DNA from 2 places in the Agrobacterium sp. GW821-FHT02D03 genome. Region 2 is predicted to be linked to the other one. Evidence: predicted binding sites of a transcription regulator. Region 2 holds the regulator's gene; the other holds the start of a gene.
The links. The regulator LexA, encoded in region 2, represses DNA repair genes until DNA is damaged. The targets are predictions, from matches to a motif close to TGTTCNNNNTGTGTTCNG.

Region 1 (7,089 bases), 190 kb from region 2:
GGTGCTTTCGGTTCGTTGCCGATGCGCACAGCGCCGCCTTCACGCACGCGCTGCAGACCTTCCGTTACCAGGGGGTCATTGGGTGAAAGCTCGGCCTTCACCAGAACAGCGTCAGGGTTGCGCTGCACCACCTGAACGCGGACCTTGTTCGACTTGTTGTCCTTCACGCGCCACACATACGAACCGTCGGCGTCCCACTGCACGGCCAGCGGATCGACCGATGGATAGGTTTCGCCTTCGAACTTCATGGTGACGCTGAACGACATGCCGGCGCGCAGCTCATCCTTGGCGTTATCGAAAACGGCGCGCACACGAACGGTGCGGCTTGCTTCGTCCACGCGATTGTCGACCGCCTCCACCTCGCCTGTAAAGGTCTCACCCGGGCGGGCAATCGAGGTCGCTTCCACCGGCATGCCGACCTTGATCGCCGTGGCAAATCGTTCCGGTGCCCAGAAGTTGACGAGGATCTTAGAGCGATCATCGATGCTGACGATGCTGGTCTGTGTCGTTGCATTATCGCCGACATTAATGGCGACGATGCCGGCAATGCCGTCGATCGGCGCGACGATATTGCGCCGTTTCAGATTGAGTTCGGCCGTGCTGACCGCAAGCTTGGCCGACTCTTCGGCAATCTGCGCGTCGAGAACATCGAGACGGGCCACCGACTGAAGATTTTTATAGGAGGACGATTTTTCGACCGCACTTTTGAGCGCGACCTGCGCCTTGTCGCGCTCGATCAGTTGCTCGTCATCATCAAGCCTCGCCAGCACATCGCCCTTCTTCACCTTCTGACCGGACGACACGAGGATCTCGGAAATCAATCCGGACGCCTGAGGTGTCACGACGACGGTCTGGATCGCCTCACCGTTGCCGATGGCATTGAGGCGATCGTTAACTGTGCCGGTCTTGGCAGGCGCGGTCATCACGAGCGTGGCATTGCTGCGCCCGCCCCCGCCACCTTGGCCTGCAGGTCTGGACGAAGCACTTGCGGCATTGTTTGCGGCAGGCTCTCCCGTCGTGACGATGCCAGCCTTCGCCAGCAGGTTCTGCCCTGTGGACGAATTGAACGCCCACAAAAAGAAACCAGCCCCGACGACCGCCAGACTGACACCAACCTGCTTCCAAACCCGCATGCAATTCTCCGTGTGATCCATCCACAACCGCAGCCGTGCCGCAGCGCGGACGGGCAGGCGAATGATTTGGGGCAGTATCTTTGCTGCTGCTTAACAACGCAACGCAACATTTCGTTTCTTACCGAATTGTAATTTGCGAAAATTTTGCGGCAAGACATCGAAAAATCGACGATATACTTTATCGGCAGTTGTAATTCCGCTTCGAAGCCGTCCTCGGCTCAGCATCGGACGCGCCTGTCCCGCGAGGTCGCGAGCATGCATAAAACCGGCATTTCGCCTTCTATTGGTCGCGATCACCGTGAATACGGGAATAAAAGCAGAACGACGTTCTAGCGTTTATATCCCGAATCACTACATTGAGCCGCATGAGCAATAGTTTCGACGATATGCCGTTCTTCGACGAAGAACCAAACGAGCCGCGCCGTCTGGCCCCAAACGCAGCTCCCGCCCCCGGTGGCCTGGGCATTGCCGCGCGCGCCATGGCGGCGCGTGATCAGGCACGTGGCACGCCCGATTATCTCTCCGGCCTCAATCCGGAGCAGCGGGAGGCGGTCGAAACGGTGGATGGTCCAGTGCTGGTTCTTGCCGGTGCCGGCACGGGCAAGACCCGCGTGCTGACGACACGTATCGCCCACATTCTCGCAACCAACAAAGCCTATCCAAGCCAGATCCTCGCCGTGACCTTCACCAACAAGGCGGCGCGCGAAATGAAGGAACGTATCGGCGTCCTCGTCGGCGGCGCGGTCGAAGGCATGCCATGGCTTGGCACCTTCCACTCCATCGGCGTGAAGCTTCTGCGTCGGCACGCCGAACTCGTCGGGCTGAAATCGGACTTCACGATTCTCGATACCGATGACGTGGTGCGGCTCATCAAGCAGTTGATCCAGTCCGAAGGTCTGGATGACAAGCGCTGGCCGGCCAAGCAGTTCGCCGGGATGATCGACAACTGGAAGAACAAGGGCCTGACACCGCCCGATATTCCTGAAGGCGATAGCCGCGCCTTTGCCAATGGCAAGGGCCGCGAGCTTTATGCAGCCTATCAGGCAAGACTGAAGACGCTGAATGCCTGCGATTTCGGCGATCTTCTGCTGCACCCAATCACCATATTCCGCCGCCATGGCGATATCCTCAAGGATTATCACCAGCGCTTCCGCTACATTCTGGTGGACGAGTATCAGGATACCAACACCTGCCAATATATGTGGCTACGGCTTCTGGCGCAGCGCGCGAAGGGCGAGCCGCAGAACGTCTGCTGCGTTGGCGACGACGATCAGTCCATCTATGGCTGGCGCGGTGCCGAAGTGGACAATATCCTGCGCTTCGACAAGGATTTTCCCGGTGCCAAGGTCATCAAGCTCGAGCGCAACTATCGCTCCACCGAGCATATTCTGGGCGCCGCCGGTCATCTGATCGCCCATAATGAAGGTCGCTTGGGCAAAACACTCTTCACCGATCGCGTCGACCCGAACGACGAAAAGGTCGTGGTGCATGCTGCGTGGGATTCCGAAGAGGAAGCCCGTGCCGTCGGCGAAGAGATCGAGGCGCTTCAACGCAACACGAAGCACAATCTCAACGACATGGCGATCCTCGTGCGTGCCTCGTTCCAGATGCGCGAATTCGAAGATCGCTTCGTCACGCTAGGTCTCAACTACCGCGTCATCGGCGGCCCACGCTTCTATGAGCGCATGGAAATCCGCGATGCCATGGCCTATTTCCGCCTCGTCTGCCAACCGGCCGACGATCTGGCCTTCGAGCGCATCGTCAACACGCCGAAGCGCGGGCTTGGCGACACGACCATTCGCACGCTGCATGACTATGCCCGCGCCCGCGATATCCCCATGCTGGCGGCCGCCGCCGATATTATCGAGACGGACGAGCTGAAGCCCAAGGCGCGCAGGGCGCTCTTCGATGTGGTGCAGGATTTTCGCCGTTGGCAAGGGCTACTGGAAAACACCGAACACACGGTGCTTGCAGAACAGATCCTGGATGAAAGCGGCTACACCGCCATGTGGCAGGCCGACAAGACCGCAGAAGCGCCGGGACGCCTGGAAAACCTGAAGGAACTCATTCGCTCGATGGACTCCTTCGAGAGCATGCGCGGCTTCCTGGAGCATGTGGCGCTCGTCATGGATGCCGAGCAGAATGAAGAGCTCGATGCCGTCTCGATCATGACGCTGCACTCCGCCAAGGGCCTGGAATTCGAAACCGTCTTCCTGCCCGGATGGGAAGAAGGTCTGTTCCCACATCAGCGCTCTTTGGACGAAGGCGGACGCTCCGGTCTGGAGGAAGAACGACGCCTTGCCTATGTCGGCATTACCCGCGCCAAGCGCCGCTGCCACATCTGGTTCGTCTCCAACCGCCGTATACACGGTCTCTGGCAATCCACCCTGCCCTCACGCTTCCTGGATGAGCTGCCGGCATCCCATGTCGAAGTCACGGCATCAGAAAGCAGTTATGGTGGCTATGGCGGTCGCGGCGGCTACGGCCAGTCCCGCTTCGACAAGGCCGAACCCTTTGCCAATAATTACACCACGCCCGGCTGGAAGCGCGCTCAAGCCAACCGCTCCGATGCGACGCGCGACAACTGGGGCAGCCGGTCAGGACATGCGGTAGAGCGGATCGGTTATGGTGAGAGCGGTCCGCGTGCCCGAACCATCGATGGAGAACTGGTCGCGAAGTCGGTGGCCGACGCGCCCTCGAAATTTGCGGTCGGAGATCGCGTCTTCCATATCAAGTTCGGGAACGGCAATGTCGCGACCGTCGAAGGCAACAAGCTGACGATCGATTTCGACCGAGCAGGCCAGAAACGCGTGCTCGACGGCTTCGTCGAAAAGGCCTGATTCCCAAACATAAAGAAGCCTCGCCAGCTTAAAGAAGATAAGCGTGCCTCATGCGCCCAAAAAAGGCGCGCTGGCCCCTAAGTTTTCACCTCGTATTTTTGAGTAACTGACGGCTTCGACTATTTCCCTCGGGGCGATTCTCGGCAATAACCACATGGTTTCGCAGAGTCGTCCTCCTGAGGTTAAATTGCATATATTCGAGAATTCTAATTCAATACTTGCAGTTTACCTCATCAACATGGCCAATGCACAGCAACGCAAGCAGGCCATGGTCGACAAGCTCTCTGCCATCGGGCTCACGGCAGAGCGTGTCGAAGCGGTGGATGGCAGAGCCCTGACATTTCCGATCCCGGCATTCAGCGAGCTTTCCTACAAGCTCATGCACGGCCGCCGGACCTGTCCGCCGGAAATTGGCTGTTATCTGAGCCACGTGGAATGCGCACGCCGACTGCTGCGAAGCGATGCCGAGTTTGCGCTGATCCTCGAGGACGACGTGGTCTTCAGGCAGGGTTTCATGGAATCGATAGAGGCGGCAATCGATTATCGAAACGATTGGGATATTCTGCGGCTATCGACAGTCAGCCACGGGAAAAAACATGCCTTCCGCAAGCTGACGGCTGATCGCTCGTTGAGCATCGCACTGACGCGCGAAAAAGGCTCGGGTGCCTATATCGTCAATCGCAAAGCGGCCAAGTGGATCGCGGAGAAGCTGGTCCCGATGCGGCTGGCATACGATATCGCCTACGATCTGGAATATCTGGCGGGCCTCAAGTCAGCCTTCATATATCCTCTCTGCGCCTCTCAGGATGCAGACAACACCAGTTCTATTCAAAGCGTCGCTCGCGCTTACAAGCTGCCCCGCTGGCGGTACTTCACCGTCCTGTCCTTCCGCGCATACCTGGAGGTGACCCGCTTCGTGTTCAGAGGGGCGAGGCTCCTTTTGGGCTATGCGGGAAATATGCGCACGCCGCGAGCACTGCCAGCTGCAAAGAGGAAGAGTGATTCTTCGGGCACATCAGTGCCGGCCCACCCGGCCTCCTACGACCCGGCACCGGTTCACGCGGTCGTCTCGCCCGGCGTAAACCCGATCAGGTAAACTGCGGCAACAATAGCGGCGATGATAAAGATCGAGATGACGAAGATCGTCATCCGGCTCAGTGGTTTGCGTGTCGTTTTCTTCATGCGCAAACAACAACTTTGCGCTGATTTTGTTCCCTAAAACATCGGAAGCACGACGCGTCGTCTCAAAAGAGATGAAGCGTCCCTTGTGTGTAGAAATGGACGCGTGGCGCTGTGGTGATGCCTCACCCATCACTGCGAATGGCCGAACCCATCAACGCATTTCGTTTTGTTTTTGCGCCGTAAGGTTCTAAAGCCAGATGACTTCTTCAGGGCCATCTCAAACAGACAAAGTTTCCCATGACGCCGACACGTTCCAATCCGCTTCACCTGGCGGCCGCTTTCGCCAGCGGCGGTCTTTTGACTTTGATGGTGCATTTCAACGGAATGCTCGCCCATTATGGCAATGCGCTGTTTTCCTCCTGGACGGCTCACGCCACAGGAACGGTCGCGGCAATCATCGTCATGGGGCTGCTCTACCGCAAACCGGAGCCGGGACAGCCGGCAAAACCCAAGGCACCCCTCTGGGCCTATATGGGCGGGATGATCGGCGCTGTCCTTGTCATGCTGACCTCCACGGCGGTGAATTCGCCTCTTGCACTTTCCGGCACGATCGCCCTTGGACTGGCTGGGCAGGTGATTTTCAGCCTAGCGGCGGATTTCTGGGGCCTGTTCGGCTTTCCCAAGCGCCGGCCACAGGGACAGGACATTCTCGCAATCGCCCTCATCCTCGGCGGCAGCGCTCTCATCATTCTGGTGGGGAGAGCGACATGATCGTCTGGATCGCAATGGCCTTTGTCGGCGGCGTCTTCGTTTCGCTCAGCCGCCAGATCAATGGCCGCCTCAGCCTGTCCACGTCACCGCTGACTGCATCCTTCTGGAATCACTTTGTCGGATTGGTCGTGCTGACGCTGGTGGGACTGGTGATTGGTGGTCTTTTCCCGCCAGGTGCGGGCGATGCGCCATGGTACGCCTTTATCGGCGGGCCGATCGGCGTTGTCTTCATCGCCTCCGGCAGCTGGCTGATCGCGCGCATCGGTGCCGTCAACACGGCACTCCTCGTCATCAGCGGCCAGATGGTCTCAGGTGTCGTCCTGGATTTCTTTAGCGACCAGCCGCCGAAAATCTGGGCGACTGCGCTCGGCGTGATCTTCATTCTCGGCGGCATGGTACTGACCCAACGCCGCCGTTAAATCTGGTCCGCGACCTCAGCTCTTGCCGAACAGGCTGCCGAACAATGTCTTGCCGCCGCTCTTTCCACCGCTGCTGGCTGCAACAGCGGACGGACGACCGTTCAGCTTCGGCACGACGATGAGACGCTTGACCTCACCGCGCTTGAAGGCTGCCAGGAACTTTGGATATTCCTTGAAGACGACGCAGCCATTCGATTCACCGCGCTTCGCCAGCATATAGGTATGCGCCAAAAGTCCGTTACGGCCATGGGGATTGACGCCGCTTTCCGGCGTCAGGCGAATGGCTTCCACGCCGTGGAAGAGCGATTCGCGCATGGTCAGGCGATAGCTTGACGGTGGCGTCGCACCGCGCATCTTGACGTGCACGAAATCGGGATTGTCACGCATCTTGCCGATACCCGAATGGGCCTCAAGCTTCTCGCCGCTTGGAAGATGCACGACACCTGCAGAAATATCATAGATGGCGGTGCCATTACCGCGATCCGGCCACGGAACGACGGCGTCCATTTTCGTTTCGCGCATCGGATTGTCGGGCCGCGCGAAGGCAACCATCGTGGATGTCGCAGGCTGCTGCACCGGTGATTTGGCGGGCGTCGGAACGGTCGCTTGCGCAGCGATCTCCTTCTCTACGACAGATGGGCTGGCAGGACGCGGTGTTGGCTCGACCTCGAAAGCTTTTGCGATCTCAGGGCGGAAATTCGGGAGCGGGACGGTTTCCGGCAGAAGATCGATCTCTTCATCGGCCTTCGCCTGCGGGCGACCGAGCGCGGCTTCAAACGCAGGATGCTCTTTTGCTTCCTGTGG
Region 2 (7,089 bases):
CGGAGCGCCCGTCGCAACTGCGCGCGCGGCGATGCAAGACGTTGCCAGACCCTGGTCGATCCACCGCGCCTATGACTGGCGCAGCAAGACCTCTGACGGCGCGGTGCCGCCGCATATCGAGGCGATGCTGGCGGCCGGGCAGTAAGTCTCTTGCTTCAACCCGCTGCGGAGCGGCGGTCTTCGATGATCTCGCCGGACGCCCGCGCTTCTTCTTCGTGCTCGGCGTCACGCCAGGGTTCCCGGATCGCTGCCTCCTCCCACTCCTTCATCGCCGGCGAGTTCAAGAGGCGGGTCTTGTAAGCCTCTGCCGCTGGCGAGAGTGCTGTGCCGTAGGTCTGGAAGCGAAAGGCCACGGGGCAGAAGAAGGCGTCGACGGCGGTGAAATTCGTACCGGCCAGAAACGGCCCTCCGAAGCTGTCGAGGCCCTGTTGCCATAGCGCATCTATACGCGCGATATCCCTACGGAGCGCCTCGGTTGCAGGAACTGGCCGGATTCGCAAGCCTACGCTCATCGGGTGCAGATTGCGGAGCGATTGGAAGCCGGAATGCATCTCCGCGGATGCCGAGCGCGACCAAGCCCGCGCTTTGGCATCCTCAGCCCAAACACCATCATGCCGTTCCGCCAGATATTCGATGATCGCAAGCGAGTCCCAGATGGTGACATCGCCATCCACAAGGCAAGGCACCTTGCCGGTGGGGGAGAAGTGATTGAAGCCATTCTTGGGATCGGGATCATTGAAGGGGACGAGATGCTCGTTGAAGGAAATCTCCAATGTGCGCATCAGAACCCACGGCCGGAGAGACCAGGAGGAGTAGTTCTTGTTGGCGATGTAGAGATCGTACATGTTGTCTCCTTCTGGTGATACGCCGCTTGAATCGCATGCAATCAGCAAAAGCGTCCATGCGTGTAGGTGCGTATGTTTCTCTGTCCATCCTCCTAACGCATGACCGAGAGGACATACAGGCCGAGTCTGTCATGTCAGATATCATATGAATTGATGCGTTCGCCGTTCTCACGTGTCCGGAAACAGAAGCAGAATGAACTTCACCGGTTCGTCGCGGTTTGATGGGAAGGCGTCAAGCAAATGGAGCGATCGAGATGAACATGAAATCTGGCGGTTGTGCCTGCGGCAGCGTGAGGCTTTCGATGGTCGGCGCGCCCTACCGTATCGGGATTTGTCACTGCATGGACTGTCGCAAACACCACGGCGCGCTCTTCCACGCATCCGCCATCTTCCCGCAGGATGCCGTTACCATCGAGGGAGAAACACGCAGCTATAATGGCCGTTTCTTCTGTCCCAACTGCGGATCGCCGGTCTTCGGAAAAAGCGACGACGAAATCGAGGTCAATCTCGGTTCCCTGGATTCACCAGATCAGTTCGAGCCGACCTACGAGCTTTGGACGGTCCGCCGTGAGGCGTGGCTGCCGGATTTCCCGGCATTGCGCCAATATGAGCGGGACCGGGAATCGACAGGCAGAACGGAAAAGGGGCGGTGAGACTGTCCACCTTGTCGGATGGTAGCTGCAACATGGATTAGCTGCGTCTGTGAGTCCTGCACTTAGAAGCGACGGGCGAGGGCGCTTGTCGGTGGCACTGAAAGATTGCCGCCGTTCGAAGGCCATGATCGGCATGCACCCGACCATCCGCCAATCTTTTCCTCACCCTCGGATCGAGAATGAGGATAACGAGAAAGACAAAGGCGAAGAGAACCAGCGTCGAAACCTCGGTGCGATCAGAGGCAGCCCAACATCGCCGCATCTGCCAACTATGTCAGCGCGTCTTGCCTCTGCAAGAGCACGGGCAGCCAGTCTGAGCCGACTGTCGTCCGCTCAGTGATAGCGACGAATGAGGCCGACCAGCTTGCCCTGAATCTTGACCCGATCCGGTCCGAAGATACGGGTTTCATAGGCTGGGTTCGCGGCCTCCAGGGCGATGGAAGCACCCTTGCGGCGGAAGCGCTTCAAGGTGGCTTCTTCATCATCTACCAGTGCGACGATGATATCGCCGGGGTTGGCGGTGCTGCCGTTGCGAATGATGACGGTATCGCCATCGAAGATGCCAGCCTCGATCATCGAGTCACCCTTGACCTCCAGCGCGTAATGCTCGCCCGTGCCCAACATATCGACGGGTACGGCAACATCGTGGGTGTTGTTCTGAATAGCGGAGATCGGCACACCGGCGGCGATGCGCCCCATTACAGGAACGGTGACAGCGGAGGAGATCTGATCGTTTGCTGGCTTCGGGGCAGGAGCCGACTCAGGCGGTTTGGCTTTTCCGAGGCTGCCCTCGATCACGCTTGGCGAGAAGCCGCGCGGCGGCTTCTGTGCGGGTGCGGAATAGGCTTCCGGAAGCTTGATGACTTCCAGGGCTCTTGCCCTGTTCGGCAAGCGGCGGATGAAGCCACGTTCTTCCAGAGCGGTAATCAGCCGATGGATGCCGGATTTCGAGGCAAGGTCGAGGGCATCTTTCATCTCATCGAAAGATGGCGGCACGCCGGACTCTTTCATTCGCTCATGAATGAAAAGAAGCAGTTCCTGCTGTTTGCGCGTGAGCATGAAGAAAACCCTTGGAATACGTGGCGAAGATTCGCGAAACAAATACAGAACGAACACTATATGTTCCATATGTGTTCTGCAATCCCTTAAAATTCCGCAAACGTCTCCGCCTCATCAATTCGCAGTCCTGTTATCCGCGCAATGGTAGAAGTTTATAGCTTCTTTACGGTGTTGCGCGTCTTTTTCCTCTCCAGGTTGATGATTTCATTTTTGCGGGTATCTACAAGCTGCTTCGAGGATCACATGATCCGGTCATCCTGTGGGATGAAGGCCAAGCCATTCGAAGCATTATCAACAAAGTTATCATAGCTCTACGGCGCTGCCTTGCAGCGTCTTCTCGGGGCAGGGACATTTTTATGAAGCTCGTTAGATTTACCCTTATCGGAATGCTGGTTGCGCTGGCCGGTTGCCAGACCCTCGATCCCAATTCACCGGAAGCTTTAAAGCGCAAGGAGTACGACCGGCTGCTGCTGAACACGACGATGGCCAATTGCAAGCTCATCGTTCAGCTCAATCAGAAGCGCGTTTCGCAGAACAAGGAGCCGACGCGCGACAATAACTGTGCACGGATCCTGAAGAACCACGCGCTTGGCGGCGTTCATCCGGCGAGCTTCATCCCCGATCTTGCGGTGAACGGTATTCCCATTCCGATCGGCGGACTGATCAAGCTTGCCATCGTCGTCGATCGAAACCAGCGCGAGAAGAAGGCCTGGGAGACATCGCTACCGACTTGGGTTTCCGCCGGTGGTGAGAACAGCGAGAACGTCTATCGCATGTTACTGACTCAAGGCTTCAAGCCTGAAGAACTGGAAGGGCTGAAGGGAAGTGCTGGATTTTCCGACGCCGTGCGCGCAGTCGGGCCGTTCGTGCAATTTTCCGAGGCCAATCCCGATGTCGTGCGGAAGGCGAATGCCGGCTAAAGGGCAAGCGGTCGGTGCTCCGGCCGCAGCATCCCTCATCTCGTGACACATGGCGCGCTTGCTGCTAATGCCTGTGCAACATCGCAAGTTAAGCGGTTGCCGGCGATGTCCGGCGCATGTGTCGTGAGGAATGAGATGACTGTGAAGAACAATTTGAAAGTGGTCGCTGGCGAAGGCAAAGGCGCTGTCGCCTTCTCCAACACGGAGCGGTTTTCGCTGATTGCCGGTCCGTGCCAGATGGAAAGCCGCGACCACGCTTTCATGATTGCCGGCACGCTTCATGAGCTTTGCGGCAAGCTCGGCATCGGGCTTGTCTATAAGTCATCCTTCGACAAGGCCAATCGCACATCGCTTTCCGGCCAGCGCGGCATCGGTCTCGACAAGGCCATGGAGATCTTTGCCGATCTCAAGAAGGAATATGGCTTCCCGGTCCTGACCGATATCCATACCGAAGAGCAGTGCGCCATTGTCGCCGAAACCGTTGATGTTCTGCAGATCCCGGCCTTTCTCAGTCGCCAGACCGATCTTCTGATCGCCGCCGCGAAGACCGGCCGCGTGATCAATGTGAAGAAGGGACAGTTCCTGGCGCCCTGGGACATGAAGAACGTGCTGGCGAAGTTGAATGAGAGCGGCAATCCGAATGTTCTCCTCTGCGAACGCGGCGCATCGTTCGGCTATAACACGCTTGTCTCCGACATGCGCTCGTTGCCGATCATGGCCTCGCTCGGTGCGCCGGTGGTCTTCGATGCGACGCATTCCGTGCAGCAGCCAGGCGGGCAGGGTGGGTCGACCGGTGGTCAGCGCGAATTCGTCGAGACATTGTCGCGTGCGGCGGTGGCTGTCGGCATTGCCGGCCTGTTTGTCGAAACCCATGAGGATCCGGACAATGCCCCATCCGACGGTCCGAACATGGTTCACCTGAAGGATATGCCGAAGCTTCTGGAGAAGCTTCTGGCGTTTGACGCTATCGCCAAGGCTGCCTGATTTTGGCCTAATCGATTTTTATAGGTTGGGCGACGCCTGATGCTGGGCGTCGTCATTGTAATTTCTCACGCTTCGTCTACAGCGAAGTTGCAATGACCTTTCACACTTTTCAGAATCGCTTATCCGCCGTCCGGCTCGAAAACGGCTTCACAGTTTTGCCGATGCGCTCTAAGACAAGCGACTTAAATTCATCTGTTCCAGTCCCAAGGGAGAGACCATGACAGCCATTACCGACATCATCGCACGCGAAATCCTCGATAGCCGTGGCAACCCCACGGTCGAGGTCGACGTGTACCTCGAAGACGGCTCCTTCGGTCGCGCTGCCGTTCCATCGGGCGCATCCACCGGCGCTCACGAGGCAGTCGAGCTGCGCGATGGCGGACAGCGCTATGGCGGCAAGGGTGTTGAAAAGGCCGTTGAGGCCGTCAACACCGAGATCTTTGATGCGCTTGGCGGCTTCGATGCCGAAAGCCAGATCCACATCGACCAGACGCTGATTGCGCTCGATGGTACGCCGAACAAGTCTCGCCTCGGCGCAAACGCCATCCTCGGCGTGTCGCTCGCCGTTGCCAAGGCCGCTGCCGAAACGACCGGCCTGCCACTCTATCGCTATGTCGGTGGCCCGAACGCCCACCTGCTGCCCGTTCCGATGATGAACATCATCAATGGTGGCGCACATGCCGACAACCCGATCGACTTCCAGGAATTCATGATCATGCCGGTCGGCGCGGAAAGCATCCGTGACGCGGTGCGCATCGGCGCGGAAATCTTCCATGTTCTGAAGAAGGAATTGGCAGCGCAGGGTCACAACACCAATGTCGGCGACGAAGGCGGTTTTGCCCCTGGCCTGAAGAGCGCGCCGGAAGCGCTGGACTTCATCATGAAGTCGGTTGAAAAGGCAGGCTACAAGCCGGGCGACGACGTCGCTCTTGCTCTCGACTGCGCCTCGACCGAGTTCTTCAAGAACGGCAAATACGAGATGGAAGGCGAAGGCCGCACGCTCGAGCCGGAAGCCATGGCTGATTATCTCGCAGAACTCGCGGGCAAGTACCCGATCATTTCCATCGAAGACGGCATGGCCGAAGACGATTGGGAAGGCTGGAAGTACCTGACCGACAAGATCGGCTCTAAGGTACAGCTGGTCGGCGACGACCTCTTCGTTACCAACTCCGCGCGCCTGCGCGACGGCATCAAGATGGGCGTTGCCAACTCCATCCTCGTCAAGGTCAACCAGATCGGTTCTCTGACCGAGACGCTCGACGCTGTCGAAACGGCGCACAAGGCACGCTACACGGCGGTCATGTCTCACCGTTCGGGTGAAACGGAAGACTCCACGATTGCCGATCTCGCGGTTGCCACCAACTGCGGTCAGATCAAGACCGGCTCGCTGTCGCGCTCCGACCGTTTGGCGAAGTACAACCAGCTGATCCGTATCGAAGAGATGCTGGGTCCGCAGGCTGCTTACGCTGGCCGCTCCATTCTTCGCAGCTGATTTGAGCTCTGATAATTTGAGGGCTTTCCATAGGCCCCGATAATAGAAAACCCGCCGATGGCCTCGGCGGGTTTTTGTGTCAGCGATGCGGTGTTTGTTCTCGACGGTCCACGGCCGGGAGCGCGCCTTACAGCGCCTGTTTGATCTTCTCTGCGTGGGCCTTCAGCATCTCCACATCCGCCATCGCGCCGCTATGGGGCTTCAAAGGCTCTCCGTCCTTGCGCGGTACGATGTGGAAGTGCAGGTGGAAGACCGTCTGGCCAGCGGCGGGCTCGTTGAACTGCGCTACATAGATGCCATCAGCATCGAAGGCTTCCTTGGCGGCGACGGCGAGCTTCTGTACGATGGGGATTGTCTTTGTCAGCACGTCAGGATCGGCATCGAGAATATTGCGCGAGCCGGTCTTCGGGATCACCAGCAGGTGACCCGGGGCCTGGGGCATCACGTCCATGAAGGCCAGTGTATGGTCGTCTTCGTAGACCTTGACGCACGGGATTTCACCCCGGAGGATTTTTGCGAAGATGTTGTTGTCATCGTAGGCTGTCACGGGCTGCTCCCTCAAAACTCTTTAGTCGTCGTCTTCCTGCCGTTCGCCTTTGCGAAACGGGCTGTGGTCTTCAAGATAGTCGTTGATCTGTTCGACTTCGCTGCGTTCCCGCTCCAGATAATCGGCGATGGCGTGGCGAAGGCCGGGATGGGCAATGTAGTGGGCGGAATGGGTGGTCACCGGCGTGTAGCCGCGTGCCAGCTTATGCTCGCCCTGAGCGCCGGCTTCCACACGCTTCAAGCCCTTGGAAAGCGCAAAATCGATCGCCTGATGGTAGCAGACTTCGAAATGCAGGAAAGGATGATCCTCGATGCAGCCCCAGTGGCGGCCGTAGAGTGCGTCGCCGCCGATGAAGTTGATGGCGCCAGCAATATATGTACCCTCACGCTTGGCCATTACCAGCAGGATATCGTCTGCCATGCGCTCGCCGATCAGGGAGTAGAAGGAGCGGGTGAGGTAAGGTTTGCCCCATTTGCGGCTGCCGGTATCCATGTAGAAGGTGAAGAACTGATCCCAGATATCTTCGGTCAGATCGCTGCCGGTGAGCCAGTCGATTTCGATGCCGTTTTCCAGCGCCGAGCGCCGCTCT

Region 1: the regulator LexA is predicted to act here: its motif matches at 1,440-1,457, upstream of AC07U5_RS06100 (ATP-dependent helicase).

What each region holds. Positions count from the first base shown of each region.
Region 1 covers NZ_JBWKVN010000001.1:1,310,722-1,317,810, reverse strand. Annotated here, with positions in the region: gene AC07U5_RS06105 (efflux RND transporter periplasmic adaptor subunit) at 1-1,133, opposite strand, end outside; gene AC07U5_RS06100 (ATP-dependent helicase) at 1,499-3,973, shown strand; gene AC07U5_RS06095 (glycosyltransferase family 25 protein) at 4,161-5,069, shown strand; gene AC07U5_RS06090 (DMT family transporter) at 5,393-5,866, shown strand; gene AC07U5_RS06085 (DMT family transporter) at 5,863-6,285, shown strand; gene AC07U5_RS06080 (DUF2778 domain-containing protein) at 6,301-7,089, opposite strand, start outside.
Region 2 covers NZ_JBWKVN010000001.1:1,499,665-1,506,753, forward strand. Annotated here, with positions in the region: gene AC07U5_RS07000 (ComEC/Rec2 family competence protein) at 1-145, shown strand, start outside; gene AC07U5_RS07005 (glutathione S-transferase family protein) at 156-845, opposite strand; gene AC07U5_RS07010 (GFA family protein) at 1,100-1,498, shown strand; gene lexA (transcriptional repressor LexA) at 1,832-2,557, opposite strand; gene AC07U5_RS07020 (hypothetical protein) at 2,914-3,477, shown strand; gene kdsA (3-deoxy-8-phosphooctulonate synthase) at 3,613-4,461, shown strand; gene eno (phosphopyruvate hydratase) at 4,679-5,953, shown strand; gene AC07U5_RS07035 (HIT family protein) at 6,081-6,500, opposite strand; gene AC07U5_RS07040 (GNAT family N-acetyltransferase) at 6,522-7,089, opposite strand, start outside.